3 regions of the Ruegeria sp. AO1 genome follow, and region 1 is predicted to be linked to each of the others. Evidence: riboswitches for the same ligand, from Rfam matches in the RefSeq annotation. Region 1 holds a riboswitch; each other region holds the start of a gene.
What was found. Region 1 has a riboswitch for cobalamin ahead of ACR3FB_RS23130 (DUF1636 family protein). Riboswitches for the same ligand answer to the same signal wherever they lie in the genome.

Region 2: it holds a riboswitch for cobalamin, as region 1 does, so the genes downstream of both, ACR3FB_RS11055 (DUF1636 family protein) here and ACR3FB_RS23130 (DUF1636 family protein) in region 1, are expected to answer to the same signal.
Region 3: it holds a riboswitch for cobalamin, as region 1 does, so the genes downstream of both, ACR3FB_RS02210 (hypothetical protein) here and ACR3FB_RS23130 (DUF1636 family protein) in region 1, are expected to answer to the same signal.

What each region holds. Positions count from the first base shown of each region.
Region 1 is NZ_JBQFJC010000002.1:1,112,090-1,119,995, reverse strand. It holds gene ACR3FB_RS23145 (carbohydrate kinase family protein) at 1-650, shown strand, start outside; gene ACR3FB_RS23140 (D-lyxose/D-mannose family sugar isomerase) at 669-1,334, shown strand; gene ACR3FB_RS23135 (hypothetical protein) at 1,673-2,161, shown strand; cobalamin riboswitch at 2,196-2,400, shown strand; gene ACR3FB_RS23130 (DUF1636 family protein) at 2,507-2,854, shown strand; gene ACR3FB_RS23125 (ABC transporter ATP-binding protein) at 2,851-3,627, shown strand; gene ACR3FB_RS23120 (ABC transporter substrate-binding protein) at 3,640-4,590, shown strand; gene ACR3FB_RS23115 (FecCD family ABC transporter permease) at 4,592-5,602, shown strand; gene ACR3FB_RS23110 (response regulator transcription factor) at 5,611-6,366, opposite strand; gene ACR3FB_RS23105 (GAF domain-containing sensor histidine kinase) at 6,339-7,529, opposite strand; gene ACR3FB_RS23100 (substrate-binding domain-containing protein) at 7,754-7,906, shown strand, end outside.
Region 2 is NZ_JBQFJC010000001.1:2,227,289-2,235,194, forward strand. It holds gene ACR3FB_RS11030 (hypothetical protein) at 1-105, opposite strand, end outside; gene ACR3FB_RS11035 (TolC family outer membrane protein) at 192-1,610, opposite strand; gene ACR3FB_RS11040 (protein-L-isoaspartate O-methyltransferase family protein) at 1,705-2,358, opposite strand; tRNA gene ACR3FB_RS11045 (tRNA-Cys) at 2,580-2,653, shown strand; gene ACR3FB_RS11050 (NAD(P)-dependent oxidoreductase) at 2,693-3,646, opposite strand; cobalamin riboswitch at 3,790-3,993, shown strand; gene ACR3FB_RS11055 (DUF1636 family protein) at 4,077-4,457, shown strand; gene cobW (cobalamin biosynthesis protein CobW) at 4,454-5,509, shown strand; gene cobN (cobaltochelatase subunit CobN) at 5,515-7,906, shown strand, end outside.
Region 3 is NZ_JBQFJC010000001.1:441,597-449,502, reverse strand. It holds gene rsgA (ribosome small subunit-dependent GTPase A) at 1-797, shown strand, start outside; gene ACR3FB_RS02215 (alpha/beta hydrolase family protein) at 841-1,698, opposite strand; cobalamin riboswitch at 1,859-2,078, shown strand; gene ACR3FB_RS02210 (hypothetical protein) at 2,167-2,574, shown strand; gene ACR3FB_RS02205 (protein-tyrosine phosphatase family protein) at 2,571-3,074, opposite strand; gene ACR3FB_RS02200 (DNA polymerase III subunit gamma/tau) at 3,348-5,105, shown strand; gene ACR3FB_RS02195 (YbaB/EbfC family nucleoid-associated protein) at 5,338-5,682, shown strand; gene recR (recombination mediator RecR) at 5,744-6,337, shown strand; gene ACR3FB_RS02185 (lactoylglutathione lyase family protein) at 6,408-6,905, opposite strand; gene ACR3FB_RS02180 (hypothetical protein) at 7,103-7,591, shown strand; gene ACR3FB_RS02175 (ribonuclease T2 family protein) at 7,588-7,906, opposite strand, start outside.

The DNA of each region.
Region 1 (7,906 bases):
ACGCGACTTACACGTTTGTCGATGAAAACACTGCGGGTCGGATGCTGCGTGCAGAGGATATGCCGCGCCAACTTCCCGCGGTTTCAGCGCTGTATTTTGGTGGCATCAGCCTTGCCTGTGAGCCTTGCGCGGATGCCTATGCCGCGATGCTGGCGCAACATGGCGCGAACTGTGCTGTGATGTTGGACCCCAATATCCGACCCGGTTTCATACAGGATCAGACCCGCTACCGCACGCGGTTGAACCAGATGATCGAACAGGCCGATATCGTCAAAGTCTCGGATGAGGATCTGGACTGGATCATCCCCGGCCCGGAAAACCACGATCAGAAAGTCCCTTTGCTGCTTCAAGCAGGCCCCTCCGCGGTCATCGTCACCCGTGGGAGTGAGGGCGCCTCGGGCTACCTGGCCAACGGTGCTGTGGTCTCAGTCCCTGTCAAAAGGGTGCAAGTTGTGGATACGGTTGGTGCGGGGGACACGTTTAACGCCGGGGTTCTGGCCTCGCTGGAACGGGCTGGCCTGCTGACAAAGCCGGGCTTAAAAGCACTGTCCGCGGATGCGCTACGCGACGCCTTGACCTTGGGCGCAGAGGTGGCTGCTGTGACCGTCTCACGCGCCGGAGCCAACCCGCCCTGGTCGCATGAAATATAGCCCTACGAAGAGTCCGAGATGAAACGATCCGAAATCAACCGTATCAAGACCGAAGCCCAGGCATTCATCAGTTCATTTGGTGCCGTTCTGCCACCTTTCGCAGATTGGACACCTGACCAGATGCGCAGCGCCCAGGCGGACAGTATTCGTGCCCATGGGCTAGGTTGGGATATCACCGATTACGGTCAAGGCAAGTTTGATGAGCTTGGGTTGTTTCTGTTCACCCTGCGCAACGGTAACGTCAGCGATCTGAGCCGGGGACGCGGTATGCTCTATGCCGAAAAACTGCTGATCTCTCGCGACAAACAGCTATCGCCGATGCATCGCCATATCGTCAAAGCCGAGGACATCATCAACCGTGGGGGCGGCGATCTAGTTATGGAAATCTATGCGTCGGACCCCGATGGCGGTATCGACCGCGACAACGCGGTCACCGTTCCCAGCGATGCCTGCCCTGTATCCATACAGCCCGGAGAGCATCTTCGCCTGAAGCCAGGCCAGAGCGTGACCTTGATGCCCGGCATCTGGCACGCCTTTTGGGCGGAAGGTGCGGATTGTTTGATTGGCGAAGTCTCAACCGTGAATGACGACCGGACGGACAACGTATTTGAAGACCCGATCCCCCGCTTTGCAACAATCGAAGAAGACACAGCCCCGGATTTCCTGTTGGTTGCCGATTACTGACTTCATTTGGAATTTCACGCTTGCCTTTTCTGACTATTTTTGTCAATTAACAGCCGGCCCAGTCAGATTCCGTTGGAAACATCGCCCGGTCCCATTTTTGCGACCGAAAGATAACCTGACATGCGAAAATCCCTCGCCGACCTGTTGGCCATGGACGCCGTTGCCAGCCGCTATGGCTGCGCATTGAGACCAAAACTGAGGCAGGCGATCGAGGCTGATCTCACTTTTCCAGCTCGCGCCGCATCACCGCGCCCTTAAACGCCGGTTGATCCCAACACACTTCCGTTAAACGTCCACCCATTGGTTGCGAAAGCCCTCGACCCCAAAAGGGAACGCGCATGAAACACTCGGCATCCGACCACACATTGCCATTCGCCGATTTTGACGGTTTCGAACGCGGTTTGCTGCCTGTCATTCGGCACTTCATCCTTAGCTTCACCGAGCCGGAAACGCAGGCTTGGCAACATGCTTTCACGGTTGCAACCGAACGCTGGGGGCGCGATCAGGGGCTGGTTCTGGCGCAGATGGTCTTCAAAGTCATCAAGGCCACGTTATACATCCGGCCTAGGGGACTAGCCTTCAACGACCCGCTTTGTGTTGAGACGCGGCACGAGCTGACATGTGACGAACGCGCCCTGTTGCGGATGCTGCATCACATGCGCCGCGACGAAACTCCGGCGGCACGCGATGCCTTGAACGAATTGACCGGAGGCTACCCGGACGCGCACCTGATACAGGCCGGTTTGACCCTAGCCAGCCAGTTCCCAACAAATGGCGCCGGACCGGGCCAACCCGCCCGCAGGCCGACCTTACGCGTGGTCGCTTAGCGCGATTCCTGCGCTTGACAATAGGAGCGTGAGCAGACTAGCTGCTTTCGATGGTTCCCGACGGCCTGTGCCTTAGGGATGAAAATGGGAATACGGTGCGGCCCAAAGGCCAATGCCGTGACTGCCCCCGCAACTGTAAGCGGAGAGCGACGCCACAAAACCACTGGCCCCTAAGGTCGGGAAGGTTGGCCGAGCAATGACCCGCAAGTCAGGAGACCTGCCATCACAGATTAACCAACCCGGGGCGGGGTGTCCCGGAAGGAGGCTCGATGGCACATCTGCGTGCTGATGCAACTCATGGCTTTTGCCTTCAATCGGCTTTTGTTCAAGTCGGCGACGCGTGCCATGGCTGATCATTTCGTCCTGATATGCGGCACCTGCAAAGGGCCGATCCCTCCGCACGAGGCGAAGGAAGCGCTGGACGGCCAGCTGCCCGAGGGGTTCTCGACACGTCTGATCGACTGTATGGCCGGGTGCGACCGCCCGATGACAGTCGGGCTGCAGGCCAAGGGCAAGGCACAATACCTGTTCGGCGACATTCAATCCCCTGCCGATCTGAGCGCATTGGCCGAGTTCGCCCATCAGTTTCGGGACAGCAAGGATGGTTGGACCAGCGCCTCGACCCGTCCTTTGGCGCTCTACACCAAAACCCTGTCGCGCATGCCCTGCCTGCCACCGGAGGGCACGGCATGAGCTTTCTGGTCGCTGAAAATCTGGAATACTACGCCCTGAACGGCGATGTTCTGCTGCGCGACACCTCGTTTACGCTTGAGGAAGGCGCGATATTGGCCGTTGCCGGCCCGAACGGGGCGGGCAAAACGACGCTGCTCAACCTCTTGTGCGGCGTCGAAAGGCTGGCTCTGGGGGATGTGCGCATTCAGGGCCAAAGCCTGCGGAAACTGTCGTCGCTGGAAAGGGCCAGACGGATTGCCGTTGTCGGCCAGCAGGAAACCCCCGATGGGCGGCTGCAACTGCGGGACTATGTGGCGTTGGGACAGATCCCGATCAGGGCCGACAAATCCGCCGAGGATCATCAGGCGGACCTGCAGCGCGTTCTCGACACCACCGAACTGTCTCATCTGGCGGACAAACAGATGGCAAAACTGTCGGGCGGAGAGCGCCAACGCGCCCATATCGCACGGGCTTTGGCGCAGAACCCCTCGCTGCTGTTTTTGGACGAACCGACCAACCATCTGGACCCGGATGCCAAGGGGCACATGCTGTCTCTGGTCGCCGAGTTGGGCGTGACGGTTGTGATGATCGTCCACGATCTGGTCATGATCCCCGAATTCGCCAGCCACGTCGCCCTGATGAAGAACGCACAGCTAACGGCCTTCGGCCCGGTCTCCGAGGTTCTGACGCCGGACCGCGTGCGCGAGACATTTGGTGTTGACTATTTGTGTTTCCAGCACGAAGGACGCGTGATCCCCGCGCTGGACATCCGAAAACGAAAGCTTTCATCTTAACAGGAGAGATTGATGAAACTGAAACTCTTGTCCGCTGCGGTCCTAAGCGCGCTGGCGGGCGGCGCTGCCGCGCAAGAGATCACCGTCGACAATTGCGGTGAACCTCTGGTGTTCGACAGCAAGCCCGAGCGGATCGTGGTTCATGACATGAACATGACCGACATGGCCTTTGCGCTGGGTCTTCAAGACAGCATCGTTGGCCTGACCGGCATCACCGGCTGGTACAAAACTAGCCCAGATTTCGACGCGCAGCGCGGTGACATTCCCGAGCTCGCTCCGAAATACCCGACGGTCGAGAACCTCGTTGCGGTCGAACCCGACATGTTCTTCGCCGGTTGGTACTACGGCATGAAACCCGGCGGTGACGTCACCCCCGACACGCTGGAGCCCTTTGGCATCAAGACCATGGTGCTGACTGAAAGCTGCATTCACCTGACCACAGACCGTCCCGAAGCCAGCATGGACCTGCTGTTTGATGACGTTCTGCGTCTCGGCACGGTCATGCATGTCGAACACAAGGCGAACGCGCTGGTCTCGGGCTGGAAAGACCAACTGGCCGCGATCGAGGCCAAAACCGCCGATCTGGAAAAACCCCGCGTCTTCCTGCTGGACGGCCCGGCCGATGCGCCCTTTACCGCAGGCAAATATGCCATTCCCGACGCGATGATCGCAGCGGCTGGCGGCGTCAACGTTACCCATGACATGGACACTAGCTGGGGCCGCACCTCGTGGGAGGCTGTCGCCGCCTCGAACCCCGAATTCCTTGTCCTGCTGGACTATCAAACCGGCAACGGCGCGGCGGATACCTTCAAGTTCCTGCAGGAACACCCGGTGATGTCGCAGACCGATGCAGTCAAGAACGAGCGCTGGATCGGCCTGCGTTACGAAGAGCTGACACCGGGACCGGCAAACATCGAAGCGATCGAGAAGATGGCAACGGCAATGCACCGGGGTAACAGCTAAGATGACGAAAACGGGCCGGGCGGTCCTGTTAGGGGCGGTCATTCTGACCGCCCTTTTGCTGCTTTCGACGATCTACGGAACTACCCCGATCCCCTTGGCCGAGGTTTTCACCGCGATTGGGCTGGGTACTGGCGTATCTGAGGGCGACATGTCCCCTCTGCACCGGATCGTCTTTGACCTGCGCCTGCCCCGCGCGTTGTTTGCGGCAGTGATTGGGGCCGGGCTGGGTGTTGTCGGGGTCGTTTTACAAACGACAACGCGCAATGACTTGGCTGACCCGTTTCTGTTTGGCCTTTCGTCCGGGGCCGCTGCGGGTGCCGTCTTGGTCATCACTGTAACAGGCGATGTTCTGGGCATCTGGACCCTGCCACTTGCGGCCTTTTGCGGAGGCCTGATCGCGTCCGGCATTGTTCTGGCCCTGGTTCAAAGCCTGCGCACCAGTGCGCCAGAGAAACTGATCCTTGCAGGCCTGGCTGTATCTTTCCTGTTTTCGGCCATCACCAACTATCTGATTTTCGCAGGCGACAGCCGCGCCGCGCATTCCGTCATTTTCTGGATGCTGGGCGGCCTTGGTCTGGCCCGGTGGGAGACCTTCCCCCTTGTCGTGCTAGGGCTGACCCTGATCCTGGGCTATTCCCTCTATCGCAGCCGCTGGCTCGACGCGCTTCTGACGGGGGATTTTACGGCCTCAACACTGGGTATTCCAGTGCAAGGCCTGCGGTTTCGGATGTTTCTGGTCGCCGCCTTGGCCACGGCCAGCTTTGTGTCGGTGGCAGGCGTGATCGGCTTTGTCGGCCTGATGGTTCCGCATATCGCCCGAGGCATTGCCGGAACGCTCCACCGCAATCTCTTGATCACATCCGCCGTCGTCGGAGCCATCCTGCTGACGCTTTCAGACATTCTGTCTCGGCTGCTTCTGGCCCCGCAAGAGTTGCCGGTGGGGATCGTTACAACCTCGATCGGGTCGCTATTCGTGTTCCTCTACCTGTTCAAATCTTCACGATCTGACTAGCACGGCCGTCATCCCAAGTTTTGCCGACGCTCAAGCCAGCTTCCCAACTCTTTTTCTGCCGAAAAGATGCTCTCACGGTTCAGTATCTGAGAGGTCATGGCCTTGGAAACCGCACGCACGCGTTTGTTGATCGCGATATCGTTGCCATCCACCGGCAGATCGCCCACATCCAGCTTTTCATAGATCGACAGCAGTCGGTTCTGCACCGTCCTCAGGGCCAGCTTGCGACGCAGCGCGATGGTCTTGTCGGGCAAACCAAGGGCGAGATCGGACAGGATTGCCAGCTCAACCTCCGTCAGCGCCTCGCCTGAGCGGCTCTGTTCCCGCTGGATCTGGTGGATTTCCCGGTCCACCATGATCTGCGCCTCGATCAGAACGGCGCGTAAGGCCAGATGCATTCGTGAGGGGCTGGCCGTCTTCAAAACATAGCCGTAGGCGGCCTCTTTCGGAACGATCCGTGCAATGCCGCGCAAATAGGCCTCATCCGAGTAGTTGGACCAGAACAGAATGCGGGTTGCAGGTCGTTCAGACCAAATGGTCCGCGCAGCCTCGATCCCGTTGCGCTCTTTCATGCGCAAGTCCATGACGATGGCTTCAACACCATTCTGTCGGGCCTGCTCTTCCCCTTCCCGGCCGTTCGAGGCGAGGCTCAGATCGGTCACCTCGGGCAAGGCATCCTGAACCAGCTCCCGCAGGTAGTTCGCGTGCATTGCATCGTCTTCGACCAGCAGAACCTTCATGCCAACACCTCGGTTTTCGGGCATTCAGAAGCCGGTAGGCAGACCGTAATCTCGGTCCCGCCATTGTAGCGGATGTCAAACTGCGCCGCGATCAGCCGGGCGCGGGTGCGCATATGCGTCAACCCGCCCGAGGCCTGCCGGATTTCAATCGCTCCCATGCTGCGCCCATTGTCCCGCACGCGAAGGCACAGCCCGTCCTGACATACAATCTCGACCTCAATCCGACTGCCCGAGGCGTGCCGGACCGCGTTGTTGATCGCCTCTTGCGCGATACGGAACAAGGCGATGCGCTTGGTTTGCGGCAGCCGGTCGACCATTCCGCCGGACAGGTCACGCACGTCAATCTCGACCCCTTCATCCGGATCAATCGCGCGTTCAAGATGGGTTCGCACGGCGTGTTGAAAGCCGAATAGCTCCAGTAGGGACGGAATTGAGGTGTCGATGATCTCACGCAATCCCTGGATGCAGTTCCTCATACTGCTGCGCAGCCCGTCCAGATCCTGAGGCGTTTCGCACCGCTCCAAATCCCGGCTAATCCGCGTCATGTCGGCCAGAGTTTGATCGTGCAAATCCATCCCGATCCGTTGGCGCTCCAGCTCTAGCGCGTCTGTCAGGCTGAGCGCCCCAAGCCGCAGCCCTTCTTCCCGCGCCTGCACCTCGGTCCGCATGATCGCCTCACGCCGAGCCTGTTCGTTCGCACGCAGAGCATAGAAATACGGGGCCAGTATGTCGGCAATATTGCGAACCTGTTCGACGGCCTGTTCATCATAGAAATCAAGCTTTTGGGATGAACAATTCAACGACCCGATCGTGCGGCCCAGAACTTTCATCGCCACATTCACCCGGCTGCGCATATTGTGTTTGAGGATGGGATCATAGTCTCCTCCTTCGAAAACATATCGCGGGTCCTCCGGCGCGTTTCCGGTCAACATGTAGTCGCAATCTCCCCGCAGGATATCGCGCACGGGCGAGACCTCGACCGGGGCGCGGGTGCGGCTCCAACTGGTGCGCAGGCCGACCTCATAGCTTGTGTTAAGCCGCCCTTCCTCGTCGATCAGGCAAACATCCAGATGGTCAATTTCCAGAATGCGCACGATCTCGGATTTGACCGACCGCAATGCGGATTTGATATCCAGATTGCCCGCCAGATGGTTCGAAATCCGCAAGTAATAGGCAAGATCGGCCATGTGTTCTCTTTCGCAGCGCCAGCCTGCCGCAACCGGCATGGGCGAGTATATCGACCAGCGGATCGAGTGTCATGCGGGTCGCCGCAGCCTATTTGCGGGAACCCGCAAGGAATGCGCGCGTCCTACTCTTACTTTGCGCGTGTCCTTTAGGAATTTTAGGCAAGTCGGCCCCGTCAGGCTGGCACCAAAATCGTGCGGCGCTTGGGCCGCTTTGGGAGGAAAACATGACACTAAAGGCCATATTGCTCGGCGCTGCGGCCGGGATCATCACCCTGACAGCCCCGGCTGCCGAAGCGGATACATCCGACAAACGCATTGCCCTGTCGAACAACTATGCAGGTAATTCGTGGCGACAAGCCATGCTGGAAAGCTGGCAG
Region 2 (7,906 bases), on a different contig from region 1:
CGGCTTGCGTGGAGCGGTCGCAGTATCGTCATCCGACACTTTGCGACCGTCTTCGCTCACCAGTCGTTTTACCGACGACAGTACATCCTCGATACCTGAGGTCATGACGCTATCCGACATTGTTCTCTACCGCTCTATTCTTGAGACCAAGTGTAGCCAAACACGTCGGGCGTCACAACCAGTAGTATAGATCAGTCCCGCCGCAACGCTTTGAGAACGCGATCTAGATCCTTGCTTTGCTTGCTGACCTGCGCCGGAGCCTTTTTGACCAGGTTGTAATACAGCGTCGGGTCATAAATCTGCACCGCAAGCCCCAGACGTTCAGCCGTTAGAAGACCTTGCGCCTGCAGCAGCTGGTATGCCGCCAAGGACCGTTCGGTGCGCGAGGCGACCTCGGCCAATTGCGCGTCCAGAAGATCCTGCTGAGCGGTCAGCACGTCCAGCGTGGTTCGCGCGCCCAGCGTTGCTTCTTCGCGAATCCCGTCAAAGGCCACCTGCGAGGCGCGAACCCGCTCGGTTGAGGCCGTCAGGCTGGCCGTTGCCGTTTGGAACCGGACAAAGGCATCTGTCACACCCTGAGTGATGTTCTTCTGCACGTTCAGCAGATTGGCCCGCGACGAATCCCGGGTTGCCATCGCGCGACGTACGTTGGCTGCAAGACGACCGCCTGCATAGATCGGCTGATTGAAGTTCAGCGAAACCGTGGCGTCGTTGATGTAGTCATCATTGTCATACCGCTGCGTCACACCCGCATCCGCGTTCAGGCTGACATTGGGCCCAAGGTTGGCACGTTGCTGCTGCACGATCAAATCCAGCGCCCGCACCTGGTGCTGAGCCGATAGAATCGCCGGGTGATTGCGTTGCGCGAGGCTGATTGCCTCGGATTGCGAGCGTGGGAGGTTCGGAAGCCCCGGCTGCCCAGCCGTACGCCCCGGCAGTTTGCCGACCGCATTAACATACTCGGCCTGAGCGGTGCTGAGATCCCCTCTGGCATCCGCAAGATCCGCGCGCGAACTGGCCAGCTGCGCCTCAGAAAGAGCCACGTCAGTCCGCGTGACTTCACCCACTTCGAAGCGGTCGTTCGAGGCCCGAAGTTCCTCGCTCGACAGATCGACGTTGTTTTGCCGAATCTGAACTGTTTCCTCTTGAAGGAGAACGCTCAGATACGCGGTTGCGGCCCGGAAAAGAACTTGCTGTTCGATATCAATCAGCGACTGGCGCGTCGACAGAACCGTTTCTTGTGCGGACTGCTTGCCCAGCACCGATGCCCCGCCATCATACAAAAGCTGGCTGAGCGTCAGACCCGAGAAGAATCGCGACGGGTCGGTACTGGTTCTGACACCGCTGGTCCGGGTTCTCGTGTAATCCTGACTGACCTGTACCGTCCAGTTGATGATCGGGCGCAGCGCGGAAAGCGCAATTGCCACGTCTTCATCCGCCGCCCGCAACAGGGCTCGGTTCTGTTCCAGCAGACCGCTGGTGTTATACGCTCCGATGAACGCATCTGTCAGGTTGTCAGCCCAGACGGCCCGTCCGGGAACAGTACTCAGGGCAATGGCCGCAGTCACTGCAAGCGCTTTGACCAGCTTTCCCGCTGTCTTTCCACGCATACCAAATCCTCTCAAATCGAAATTACGCTGCCTCTCCGGCAGTTTGCGTCTTTATGTTCAACTAATCAAGGTGGTGGAAACAACAGTCAGCGGACTATAGCGAAAATGCACACTCTTGGGAAAAACCGTCCAAAACCAGCGCACTGGCGTTGAAGGCATCCCGCCAACTGACCACACCACCGGCCTTGCGACCTATGCGAACCGTACCCAGTCGCCCATCCACAAACAGACAGGCGATCCGGCCCTGATCCTTCAATTGGTCCAGTACCGTGTCGGGCACCTGTTCGACACCGCCTTGTATCATAATCACGTCATAAGGGCCATGCTCGGCAGCCCCTTCTCCAAGAGGACCTACATGGATGACGGCATTATCGACGTTTTCTTCCGTCAGCACGCTTTGCGCCTCAGAGGCAAGATGTTCGTCGGATTCGACGCCTACCACCAGCTGCGCCATTCGAGCGGCGATTGCGGTCGAATACCCGTAGGCCGACGCGATATCGAGGACCATTTCGTCATTGGAGATATTCAGCGCATCCAACATCTTGGCTAGAGTGCGCGGCTCAAGAATGCAGCGGTTGTTGCCCAGATCGATCAACCCTTCGACATAGGCCGCTTCGCGCTGTGCAGTTGGCACAAAGCTTTCACGCGGAACGGACAGCATCGCGTCGATAATTGGAAACTTGGTCACATCCGAGGGTCGTACCTGCGTATCAACCATGGTGCGGCGCCGGGCTGCGAAATCTGACATCTGATCTCTCTTTTCAATCCCTTGGGTATTTGGCTTGTGCCACACTCGACCTGACTCGACAACGGCCCAGATGCCGCAAGCCTGGTTCACGATCCGTTTAGACCAGCCGCACACAAATATTGATTTGCGGCCCAAAATCGACGGCAATCCTCTGGACGCCCCCGATGAAAGCTGCTAAAACGCCCACCACACCACGGCAAGTATTTGATTTTACTTGAAAAGGCGAGTTGGCGGAGTGGTGACGCAGCGGATTGCAAATCCGTGTACACCGGTTCGATTCCGGTACTCGCCTCCACATCCCCCTCCTTTAAATACCGGCTCCGGAATTCAGTTTTCAGGAGGAACGCCCCTGAGGCACAACCTCGTAACCTGGTTCTTCCGGCTCATCGTCCAGCATTTCCGTAGGAAAACCCGGTGCGCGGATGTCCAGGCCTGTGGCCTCTTCCAGACGTTTTATGATGTTTGGCGACAGCTCACGCTCGCCAAACCGGGCGATGCCATCCTCAAAGATCTTGATCATCACCGGATTGATTTCCAGCGGAACACCGGCGCGGTCGGCGACGTCCTGAAACAGGCCGATATCCTTTTTCACCAAATCCATAGTAAACGAAATATCGCGCGAGCCGTTCAAGATCACCTGGCTTTCGGTTTCGTGAACAAACGAGGTCCCTGACGAGATTTTGATGGCCTCGTAGGTGGTGTTCAAATCCATCCCGGCGGCCTTGGCGGTGACCAGCGCTTCAGCACAAGTGATCAGGTTGGCTGTGGCCAGATAGTTGGTCAGCACCTTCAGGACCGAGGCTGAGCCGAGCTCTCCGGTGTGCAGAACCCGCCGACCCATGGTCGTCAAGAAGGGCAGAATGCGTTCGAACGTATCGCGGTCGCAGCCAGCGAAGATAGAGATATTGCCCGTCGCCGCACGGTGGCAGCCACCCGAGACAGGGCAATCGACGGCGGCCCCTCCGCGCTCCAGAACCAAGGCACCCAGCCGCTTGACCTCAGCCTCGTCAGTGGTGGACATCTCCATCCAGATTTTACCGGGGCCAACTTCGGGCAGCATCTCCTGCATCACCGCGTCCGAGGCCGCTGGCGACGGCAGGCAGGTGATCACGGCATCGCATTCGCGCATCATCTGGGCCGGGTTTTCAGCCGCTTTGGCCCCCTGCGCGACAAAACCCTCAACCAGATCGGAGCTCAGGTCATGAACCGTCAGGTCGATTCCATTGCGCAGCAATGACCCTGACAGCTTACCGCCCACATTCCCAAGCCCGATAAAACCTACTTTCATGGATTTCGCCTCCGTTTACGATTTGAGGCCATGCGACCATGCATCAGCGCCATGTTCATGCCGCCTAGCGACGCTGGCAGGTCGCTTTTCAACGTGCCGCAGCGGTCTGAGCTGCATCACGCTTGACAAGCTGCGGGTGCGTGCCGCATGAGCCTCGTGTTGGTGTCTGTGCGAACAGATGAAAAGGGAATGCGTCAACGGGTTTTCCGCCAAGCGCAGCCGCCCCCGCGACCGTGACCGGAGAGGATGCCCAAGCCACTGGCGAAAAGCCGGGAAGGCGGGACATCCGACAGAGTACGCCTCTGACATCCGCAAGCCGGGAGACCTGCCAGCGCCCGAAGATGAAACCGGACGGGGTGTTCCGGTGTCGGGTCAAGGGACCCGCATGAAACCCCGTCCCCCACGATGAGGATTTGGGGGGATGAGAGACATGACCGAGACCGCTCCGGTCGAATTACTGGTTTGCACCACCTGTCGTCGCGGGCTGCCCGCTGAAGACGATGCGAAACGCCCCGGCACCCTGTTGCACAAAGCGCTTGAACAGGCGGACCTACCGGAAGGGATTACCCTCAAAGCCGTGGAATGCTTGTCCAACTGCAACGAGGGCTGTTCCATCGTGCTGCGTGGCGGCCCGGATCGCTGGACCTTTGTCTATGAACATTTGAACGAAACCGACCATGTCGACGTGATCGTTGACGGCGCCACCAAGTACCTCGCGACCGAAGATGGTCTGGTCAAATGGCGTGAGCGCCCTGAACACTTCCGCAAAAACTGCGCAGCCCGTATTCCCCCGATTGGAGCCCTGAAATGAGCAACTTGGAAAAACTCCCCGTCACCGTGATCACTGGCTTCTTGGGCTCGGGCAAAACAACTCTCGTTAAGCACCTGATGCAGAACCCGCAAGGCAAGCGTCTGGCCGTGGTTGTTAATGAGTTCGGCGATGTCGGCGTCGATGGCGATATCCTGAAATCCTGCGCGATCCCGGATTGTCCGGTGGAAAACATCATGGAACTGGCGAACGGCTGCATCTGCTGCACTGTGGCCGATGATTTCATCCCGACCATCGAAGCCCTTATGGCGCTGGAGCCGCGCCCCGATCACATCCTGATCGAAACCTCGGGCCTCGCCCTGCCCAAGCCGCTGCTGAAGGCGTTCGACTGGCCCGATATCCGATCGAAAATCACTGTTGATGGCGTGATCGCGCTGGCCGATGCCGAGGCCGTCGCCGCTGGTCGCTTTGCTCCGAATGTCGAAGCGGTGGACGCTCAGCGCATGGCTGATGACTCGATCGACCATGAAACGCCCTTATCCGAGGTGTTTGAGGATCAGATTTCCTGCGCCGATATCATCCTGCTGACCAAGCCTGATCTGGCCGGTCCCGAAGGCGTGGCAAAAGCCAAAGAGATCATCGCCGCCGAGGCCCCTCGCCCGCTGCCCGTTGTCGAAGTGGCCGAAGGCGCCGTGGATGTGCGCGTCGTTCTGGGTCTTGAGGCCGCAGCCGAGGATGACATGGACGCTCGTCCTTCGCATCACGACGGTCACCACGATCACGAGCATGACGATTTCGAAAGCATCATCGTTGATCTGCCGGAACAGTCCGATCCTGCCGATTTGGTCGCCAAGATCGAACGTCTGGCCAATGAGCTGAACATCCTGCGCGTCAAAGGCTATGCCGCCGTGCAAGGCAAGCCGATGCGCCTGCTGGTGCAGGCCGTGGGTGCCCGTGTGCGTCATCAATACGACCGTCCATGGGGCCCCGGTGAGGAACGCCGCTCGCGCATGGTGGTGATCGCCGAGCACGATGATATCAAAGAAGCGGAAATCCGCGATATCCTCGCGGGTGTGACCGAGGCCGCCGAGTAAGGCCCATGCACGTCGTCTTCCGCGAAAGCCACGGGTTAGAAGAAACGGAAATCCCAACCGATCTGGGCCAGAGCCCGGCGGATTTGGTGGTGCTGTCCTTCTCGGACAGCGACCTTGGCGCTTTCGCGGCGGGCTGGCATCGCGGTGGCGGGCCGGATGGGCGTATGCCCACGATGCGGTTGGCGAACCTGACGGCGTTGAAACATCCTCTGTCCGTCGACACCTACGTGGAGCAGACGCTGGAGGGTGCGAAGGGCATTCTGATCCGCCTGATTGGCGGCGTGCCTTACTGGGCTTACGGGCTGCAGCAAGTGCTGTCGCTGGCGAAGGCCAAGGGCATCGCGTTGGCCGTCCTACCCGCCGACGGGCGTGAGGACCCGCGGCTGGATGACTATTCCACCCTGCCCGTCTCGACCCTGCGCCGTCTGGCACATCTCTGCGACACAGGCGGCGAAGTCGCGGCACAGGCCGCCTTGGCGCAGATGGCATTGGCGGCGGGGCTTTATGCCGGCCTTGTTATGGGGGCTAAAACCCTGCCCGAATCTGGCGCGTGGTGTCCTGATCGCGGCGTGATCCCGGTTGAGACAGCCTTTTCGGGCGACGCAAAACGTATCGTCGTCACCTTCTATCGCGCCTACCTGACCTCGGCGGACACGGCCCCTGTCGCCGCCGTGATCCGCAGCTTGCGGGATCGGGGGTTCGAGGCTGTGGGTCTCTTCGCGCCCTCGCTCAAAGCACCTGCTGCCGCTGAATGGTTGCGTGAAAACATCGTCGCTCTGAAGCCTTCGGCGATCATCAACGCCACCTCGTTCTCGGGCAAAGGCGCATCGGGAACGTCTCCTTTGGACGCGGCGGGCGTGCCCGTGTTTCAGATGGCCCTCGCCACATCCCGCCGCAAGGCTTGGGCCGAGGCCGAACGGGGCCTTTCCCCTGCCGATCTTGCCATGCATGTGGTGCTGCCCGAAGTCGACGGGCGCATTTCGGCGGGCATTGCCTCGTTCAAGGAACCGGGCAAGCGCGATCCGCATCTGGAATATTCCCGCTTTGCCCACCGGGCTGAGCAAGAGCGGATCGAAGCGATTATCGACCGTGTCGCCGGCTGGCTAACCCTGCATGACAAGCCCAAGGCGGATCAGGTGCCCGCGCTGGTGCTGTCGACCTATCCTGGCAAAGACTGGCAAATGGCGCATGCGGTGGGCCTCGACGCGCTGGCTTCGGCCGAGGCGATGCTGACCGATCTTCAGGCCGAGGGCTACAGCACCGCGCCGGCTGAGCCGATTGCGGAAACCCTGCTGGACGCGCGCATTTCGTGGTCTTTGGAAGATTACCAGGCAGCCCTAGCTGACCTGCCTGAGCAAATGCGGGCCGATCTCCAAACCGTTTGGGGCAAGCCCGAAGACGACCCTTTTTTAACCGAAGGCGCATTCCACTTCACCGCCCTGCGCCGAGGCAACGCGCTGGTTGCACTCCAACCCGAACGCGGTACGCCCGAGCTGCGCGATGACGACTATCACGACCTATCTCGCACCCCGTGTCACAGCTATGTCGCCTTTTATCTGTGGCTCCGCAAAGGGCTGGGCGCAGACGCTTTGATCCATATCGGCGCGCATGGCACTCTGGAATGGCTTCCGGGCAAGTCCGTTGCTCTGTCGGCGAATTGCTGGCCCGAGGCGCTGATCCGCGACTTGCCAGTGATCTACCCCTTCATCGTCAACGACCCAGGCGAGGCCGCGCAAGCCAAGCGTCGGATCGGGGCCGTGACGCTGGGCCATATCCCGCCCCCGATGAAGGAAAGCGGCACCCCAGATCGTATGGTACGTCTGGAATCTCTGCTTGATGAGTTCTCGAACGCAGACGGGCTTGATCCCAAACGCCGTGACCGCCTGCAGGAAAATATCCGCGACGAGGCACAAGCCATCGGGTTGGAAAGCGATCTGGGTCTCGATCAGGCCACCTGCACCGCCGAGGCGATTACCCGCATCGACCGCTTTGTCTGCGATATCAAAGAAAGCCAGTTCGGCGACGGGCTGCATATCTATGGCCGTGCGCCTGAGGTTCCCGGTACTTTCGACCCCGCGCCTTCGGCCCATGCGGAACGCAACGCTCTGATCGACGCGCTGGCCGGGAAACGGATCGAGGCCGGGCCGTCCGGTTCCCCCTATCGCGGTCGCTCGGATGTTCTGCCGACCGGGCGGAACCTCTATACCACCGACCCCCGCTCGGTTCCCACGCGGGCGGCCTACACCCAAGGCGTCAAACTGGCCGAGGAACTGGTCCGCCGTCACCTTCAGGAAGAAGGCGACTATCCCAAGGGGCTAATAGTAGACCTGTGGGGCTCGGCCACGATGCGCACGGCAGGCGAGGAATTCGCCATGGCGTTGCACCTGCTGGGCGTGA
Region 3 (7,906 bases), on a different contig from region 1:
GGCGCAGCCTCTTGCAACGCCGTGCTGCCGGAACCGGGGCCGAGGCGCAGTTGATCGCAGCCAATGTTGACGTGCTGTTCATCGTCAGCTCGTGCAACGCGGATTTTAATGTGCCCCGGCTCGAACGGTATCTGGCGCTGGCGCATCAGGCGGGCTGCTATCCTGTCGTGGTTGTGACCAAAGCAGATAGCTACTCGGACCCCGCAGCCTATGCCAAGCAGGCCGAAGCGCTGGCACCGTTTTTGACAGTCCTGACGGTCAACGCGCATGACGCGTTAGACCTGCAGCAGGTTCTGGCATGGTGTCCGGCGAGTCAGACAGCGGCTTTGGTCGGGTCATCCGGGGTTGGCAAAACAACGCTCGCCAACGGAATGACCGGTCAGGATCAGGCAACTGCGGCAATCCGCGAGGATGATGCGCGAGGCCGCCACACCACGACGTCTCGCGCCTTACATCCGATGCAAAATGGCGGTTGGCTGGTCGACACCCCCGGCATGCGCGCCCTGCGCCTGCTCGACGCGCAGGACGGGGTGGACGAAGTGTTCTCGGACATTCTGGAGCTGGCCCAAACCTGCCGGTTCTCGGATTGCCAGCATGAGGCCGAGCCCGGTTGCGCTGTGCAGGCGGCGATTGAAGCAGGCACACTGGATGCAGATCGGTTGGAACGCTGGCGCAAGCTGAGGCGCGAGGATCAGCGCAACTCTGAGACCGTGGCCGAGGCGCGGGCACGCGACAAGGCTTTCGGCAAGATGGTCCGATCTGCGATGCACGGAAAATCCGCGCGGCGCGGCAATTGAAACACGGGCTGAAAAAGGGGCGTCGGTCCGCCGGCGCCCCCCATCAAGCGATCAATCGTGGCCAGAGCACCGCATTTCGGCGGGCAAACACACCGATATGGCCGATCTCCCGAACACCAAACTCTTCCGGTGACAACAGGTGACGGCGTGCTTTTGGACCATAAAGCTCGGCCAACCGCCAAACGGCAGCTTCTGGGACCATCTCATCATCTGTGAAGGCAAAAAGGTCGACGGGAACGTCAGCATCCTGCCACGTAGCTTGCGGCAGTGTGTCTCCGATCTCGGGCAGATAGCTTTGCGGCGCGGTGCACCATTTGCGCCATTGCCAATAGACCTTAGGCGGTAGGTCTGTTCCAAACCCAAGTGCCTTGCCCGGCAAATACCCCAGGCCGCTCACGACCAGAGGCACATGCCCATACCAGAACAACCCGGCCAGAGCGCGGTACGGCCAAGGATGATCGCCCAACTTCACAAGGCCAGAACAGACGCAGATCATGCGATCAATCTTGTCGATATCCGGCTGCACTGGCCCCAGCATCCCTCCAAGCGAATGACCAACAGACCATTGCTGCGACAGCGGGAACCGTCGGCGCATCTCGGCCCGCGCGGCGGGCATGTCCTGCAACGCCCAATCCGCCATCGAGATCTTCGACCGACGCTGTGGCCCCGATTTCGAATGACCGAATTCCCGGTAGTCATAGATCAGACAGGCGATATCCCGATCCGACGCCAACCACTGTGCGAAATGCTTGTAGTAGTCACGCAGAACTCCCGTCGCGCTGTTGACCACCACTACGGTTTCGGGCTGCGCCACGGGCCGGTAGATCCGCCCGGACAGGGCGCCATCCCCCACCGGGATCTGAACATCTTCGATCAGCACTGTATGGTTTGAATCCAACATGGGTATCCTCGGCGGAAAACTGAACTGATGAGTTCATATTGCAACTTGACCCCAGACAGCCCATGCAAGTCAACTGCGATCCCGCTTGACCACGCGTCCACTTCGCGGCTCGGCTTTCCGCAACGCAGAAAGTTCAACTTGACTCAGAATGGTTATGAACGCTAGCGATGGTTCGATGGTTCTCGGCTTTCACAAGACGTCGGGATGAAAAGGGAACACGGTGCGGTTTTCCCCGGCTTGATCGGGTCAAACCAAGTCCGCGACTGCCCCCGCAACTGTAAGCGGTGAGCGATGTCGAAAAGCCACTGGCCGAAAGGCCGGGAAGGTCGGCAGAGCAGTGACCCGCAAGTCAGGAGACCTGCCATCGTCAACATAACCCAAACTCGGGCGGGGTGTCCGGGCAGGCCGTGACAGACCCTATCTGCCCCACCTGATCCCAGCACCAGTCCACCGCGCGGAGGGCGCAGGATGATCTGGAAGACGAAGACACATAGGTTCTCAGCAACCATCTGCCAACATACCGGCAAGACTTGCCCTGCATTGGCACGGCTGGCGCGTTCGATGGTTGACGCACTGGACCAAGCCGGTCCGGCGACCACATCGGATTTCGCAATCGAAGGCAGCAGCGACCTGACCCATTGCACGGACGGCTGCCACGCCCGGTTTCGGGCCAGCCAGTCTCGGGTGCGGGTCTATTGCGGAGCGGACCCTAATGCCGACAGCGAGACCCTCCATCGCTACGCCGACCTTATGTTCGGAACCGAAACGAGCAGCCTGCCTAGCGCAGCGATGACATCCCTGCCCTGCGCCATGCTCGAGGCATCAGTGATTGCGCCGCGCAAACCGGCCCCGGCGGAACTGCAACTGTCGGCTTAAGAATCCGCCAAAACTCGGGCGGGCAAGATGGCCCAGTGCTTCTGCGCATCGGTTTCGACTGCGCAGGGGCGCAGCTTGCGCAACCGGTCCAGCGCTTGGATTGGAGCCTCACCGCATTCGATCATCAATCTCAGCACAACCATGCCAGAGCGACCGCATCCGCCCTGACAATGGACAAGCACGCGCCCTCCGCCAGACAAAGCCTGACGCGCCGCGGCACTGACATCGGGCCATTGCGCATCAACCTCTGACGGTGGCACGCCGAAATCCTGAATCGGCAAGTGCACCCAGCGGCTGGCGCGACCCTGAACGTCGCGGCCAAAATCGCGGGCTCCGAACTGGACCAGCTCGGCCTCGGTTGTCATCGACAACACGAGGCCCGGCTTCCAATCTCCGATCGTTTCAAGGTCGCCTGCATAGTCGCCGCCCTTTCCCGGCATCGACGTCAGGGCAAGTGTGCCCCCGCCCACTTGCAAAGCATGAATGACCAAATTCGTCATGACAGCATCCCCCCGGAAGCGTTGATCCTGACTTTAATGCGTTTCGGGTTTTATCTGAATCACCCTGCGACACGAATGTCCCGAGAACGCCGCAGGCGTGGCAGGGTATTCGTGTCTCAAGTTAAACCCGAAACGCTCTAGGCTTGAGTCACAATCCGCAGAGTGTACCCCTGACGCGCCGGTTTCCAAAACAAAATCGTTCTTCAACTCATGTGGACGCGGGCGGCGCAGGCCTCTACGCTGCGGTGACGTCCCGAATCCGCCAGAGCAGACATGACCGACTCAGACAGCCCCGCCTATCAGGTTCTCGCCCGCAAATATCGCCCGGAAACCTTTGCCGATCTGGTGGGTCAAGATGCGATGGTCCGCACGCTGAAAAACGCGTTCGAGGCGGACCGCATCGCGCAAGCCTTTGTCATGACGGGCATTCGTGGAACCGGCAAAACCACGACCGCGCGGATCATTGCGAAAGGCATGAACTGTATCGGACCGGACGGAAATGGCGGCCCCACGACCGAACCTTGCGGCCAATGTGAACACTGCGTTGCCATCATGGAAGGTCGCCATGTCGACGTGATGGAGATGGACGCCGCCAGCCGCACCGGCGTCAATGATATTCGCGAGATCATCGACAGTGTCCGCTACCGCGCTGCCTCGGCCCGCTACAAGATCTACATCATCGATGAAGTCCACATGCTGTCGACCAGCGCCTTCAACGCGCTGCTCAAGACGCTCGAGGAGCCGCCGGCGCATGTGAAGTTCATCTTCGCCACAACCGAAATTCGCAAGGTTCCCGTCACGGTTCTGTCGCGCTGCCAGCGCTTCGACCTGCGCCGGATCGAACCCGAGGATATGATCGGCCTGCTGCGCAAGATCGCCTCGGCGGAGAGTGCTGAGATTGCCGAAGACGCCTTGGCGCTGATCACCCGTGCTGCCGAGGGATCTGCTCGCGACGCGACCTCATTGCTCGATCAGGCGATCTCGCACGGGGCCGGAGAGACGACGGCAGATCAGGTACGCGCGATGCTAGGCCTGGCGGATCGTGGCCGGGTTCTGGACCTCATGGACATGGTCCTGCGGGGCGATGCGGCAGGGGCGCTGACCGAGCTTGGTGGCCAATATGCCGAAGGGGCTGATCCACTAGCCGTGCTGCGTGATCTGGCCGAAATCACTCATTGGGTTTCGGTCGTGAAGATCACTCCGGACGCAGCCGAAGACCCTACTGTTTCCCCGGATGAACGCGCCCGGGGCCAGCAGATGGCTGAGGCCCTTCCCATGCGGGTACTGACTCGGATGTGGCAGATGCTGTTGAAAGCGCTTGAGGAAGTTTCAGCCGCCCCCAACGCCATGATGGCTGCCGAAATGGCTGTGATCCGCCTGACTCACGTGGCCGACTTACCCAGCCCGGAAGAGCTGATCAAACGGCTGCAGGATACGCCTCCGCCCCCCAACGGCGGCCCAGGCGGCGGGACGCCAATCCAAAGCAACGGAGCGGCCCCGGTTGAAGCCCGCGCCGCTACAAGCTACGACCCTGCGCCACGCGGGTCCGGCGGCGCACCAGTCGCCGCTTTGGCGCAAGACACGCAGACCGCATTGGCGCGATACCCGAGTTTCGAACATGTGGTCGAGCTGATCCGGAACAACCGAGACGTCAAACTTCTGGTCGAGGTCGAAAACGGCGTGCGGCTGGTCTCTTACCAGCCGGGACGGATCGAGTTCACCCCTTCAGCGCAAGCCCCGACTGATCTTGCACCACGGCTGGGATCGGCCTTGCAACGTTGGACTGGCAACAGATGGGCGGTGTCCATTGTATCGGATGGCGACGCTTCGACGATCGCCGAAATCCGCGATAAAGCCGAACTGGCTCTGAAAGAAGAGGCCACGGCACATCCGCTGGTTCAGGCCGTTCTGGCAAGTTTCCCCAAGGCCAAAATCACCCGTATCGAAACACCGGAACAACGCGCCGCCCAAGTCGAGACCGAAGCCCTGCCCGAGGTCGAAGATGAATGGGATCCTTTCGAAGAAGACTGATCTCTATACAAAACCAAACCCTCCCGCGCCCGCCACGGGCAATCGGCTAAAGCCGATCACCCTGGGCGGCCTTGGGCCCGGCAGCGCTCGGGCAAAGCCCGAGCGCTGCCGGGCCCAACGGGAGCAAAGGTCTTGCCAAAGACCTTGACGACAGGCGGGAGCGCGCTCTGCTCTTGTGTCACCACGGTGACCCCCGTATCTAGGCACAAACCGTACTTACAGGAGAAGCAACATGCTCAAAGGACTAGGCGGCCTTGGCGATATGGCCAAGATGATGAAATCCGCGCAGGATCTTCAGACCAAGATGACCGAGATGCAGGAAGAGCTGAACAACCTGACGGTTGTCGGTGAATCCGGCGCAGGGCTGGTCAAAGCAACGGCAACTGCCAAAGGAGAGCTGAAGGGCCTGGATATCGACCCGTCGATCTTCAATGGCGACGACAAGGAAGTGGTTGAGGACCTGATCCTGGCGGCCATCAAGGACGCACAGACCAAAGCCGCCGAGCGCTCGCAGGCCGAGATGGCCAAACTGACCGAAAGCATGGGCCTGCCCGCAGACATCAAGCTGCCGTTCTGATCTCCATCTTTTCAATAGTACTCCCGCCGGAGGCTCCCTCCGGCGTCAGACAGGATAGGCCGTGAGTTCCAACAGCGACATCGACAATCTGATCGACCTGATGGCCAAGCTTCCCGGCCTCGGCCCTCGCTCGGCCCGCCGCGCGGTGCTGCACCTGATCCGCAAACGCTCCCTGCTGCTGACGCCCTTGTCCGACGTTATGCAGCAGGTCGCCATCACTGCCCGAGAGTGTCTGAATTGCGGCAATGTGGGCACCACCGACATCTGCGACATCTGCAACGATGAGGCCCGCGCGACCGGAGAGCTTTGCGTGGTCGAGGACGTCGCCGACCTGTGGGCGATGGAGCGTTCAGGCGTGTTCAAAGGCCGCTATCACGTGTTGGGCGGCACGCTGTCGGCGCTGGATGGCGTTGGCCCGGATGAGCTGCGCATTCCCCGCCTCAAGGACCGGGTGGTGTCAGAAGGCGTCACCGAGATCATTCTCGCCCTGAACGCCACCGTCGACGGCCAGACCACGGCGCATTACATCGCTGATCAGTTGGAGGGGCAGGTCCGCTTGACATCACTAGCGCAGGGCGTGCCGATTGGTGGCGAGCTGGACTATCTAGATGACGGAACGATTACAGCAGCACTGAGGGCCCGAAAAGAGCTCTGAGCATTGCAATATGAGAGTACCCGGAACGCTTTTGCCCCTTCCGGTTGCACACGAGACTCCGCCTCGTATTTCAGGTGTAAGCGCCCGACGAGTAGGTCAATTCGTAGGAATGGCTGTAGATCTCGAAGACAATACCAAAGGGGTCTTCGACGTAGACCATTCGGTAGGGTTTCTCTCCGGGATAATAGTATCGAATCGGCATCCGTTGTTTGCCACCGGCTGCAACGATTTTTTCTACTAGACCTTCGACATCCGGGTCTTGGACGCAAAAATGGAACGTCCCATTCTGGCGAAAATCGATATTGTTTTCTGGTACATAATTCCCGTCAAACTCGAAAAGCTCGAACCCGATGCGATCAGCAGTCGCGAGATGCGCAATACGTAGTTTTTTCCATTCCGGACCAAACACATCAGTGCACATGACACCGATATCCGTATCATCCTCTACCACTTCAGTCGGCGGCATGATCACGTAGAAACCAAGGACTTCGGAGTAGAACTTTACAGCCTCGTCAACGTTTGGGACGGACAATCCGATGTGAGAGAATGTTCTTGGATGTTGCGGCATGGCTCGTTCCTTGTCTTATGGGGCAAAAACTATTGTGCCACAGCCGAGTTTCAAGCGCCTACCCAGCGAGGCATAGCCGGGTTCAGCCATGCACATAGGTCTTCTTTCGTGGTGCCATCAGTCAAGAATGGCCTTTGCCTGCCGCACGCGGCGTGTACTATGGCTATGACCTTATCCGTTTGATTTTGGGAACTGTTATGAAACGCCTTTTTGCCCTCGCACTTGCCGCCTTTACAGCCACTGCAGCGTTTTCGCAGCAACTGATCGACAAGGGCTTTGTCGATGGCTGGAACATCATGATGGACCCAGCCTTGGGCAATGGGTGCCTGATCCAGACGGTGTATCAGGACCTCTCGGTGGTGCGGATCGGTTACGACGCGCTAGGCAATCGCGGGTATTTCGCCGTCTACAACAAGGCCTGGGGCGATATCGAACAGGGCAAAACCTATCCGATCCGATTTGCTCTGGACGGCAAAAGCTATGACGCCACCGCCATTGGCTTCAACGAGCGTGATGTCCCCGGCGCGACTGTCTTTTTCACGGACCGGAATTTCGTCACCGCGATCGCTCAGAACAAGACGATGACCGTTTACAACCCGGCGGGCGAGGTGGTGATGGCCATCGACCTCAAAGGCACCGCCAAGGCGCTGGAATACGCGCGGGACTGTCAGAACAAAAAGCTCTAACGAATCGGGTCGAACAGGGCGTCCTTGGCCGTGCAGTCCCGGATGACATCGCGGCCGCAGGGCACGGGATCAAGGTCGCGGGACAGGCACAGGCGAACCTCTTCGATGTAACCCTGTTTGCAGGTGATGGTGATCGTGTCGCGCTCGAGCTTGGGATTGGCCTTTAGAAAGGCCTCTTCGACGATCGACGCGGGCAGTTTGACCGAGGTATCAAGCTGGCGGAACACCTCGGGCCGGGTCACGCGACCATACGCTTCGCGCGAAAGATCCATATAGCCCCGCGCCGACAGGCCCGAACAGGTGCCGTGTTTCTTC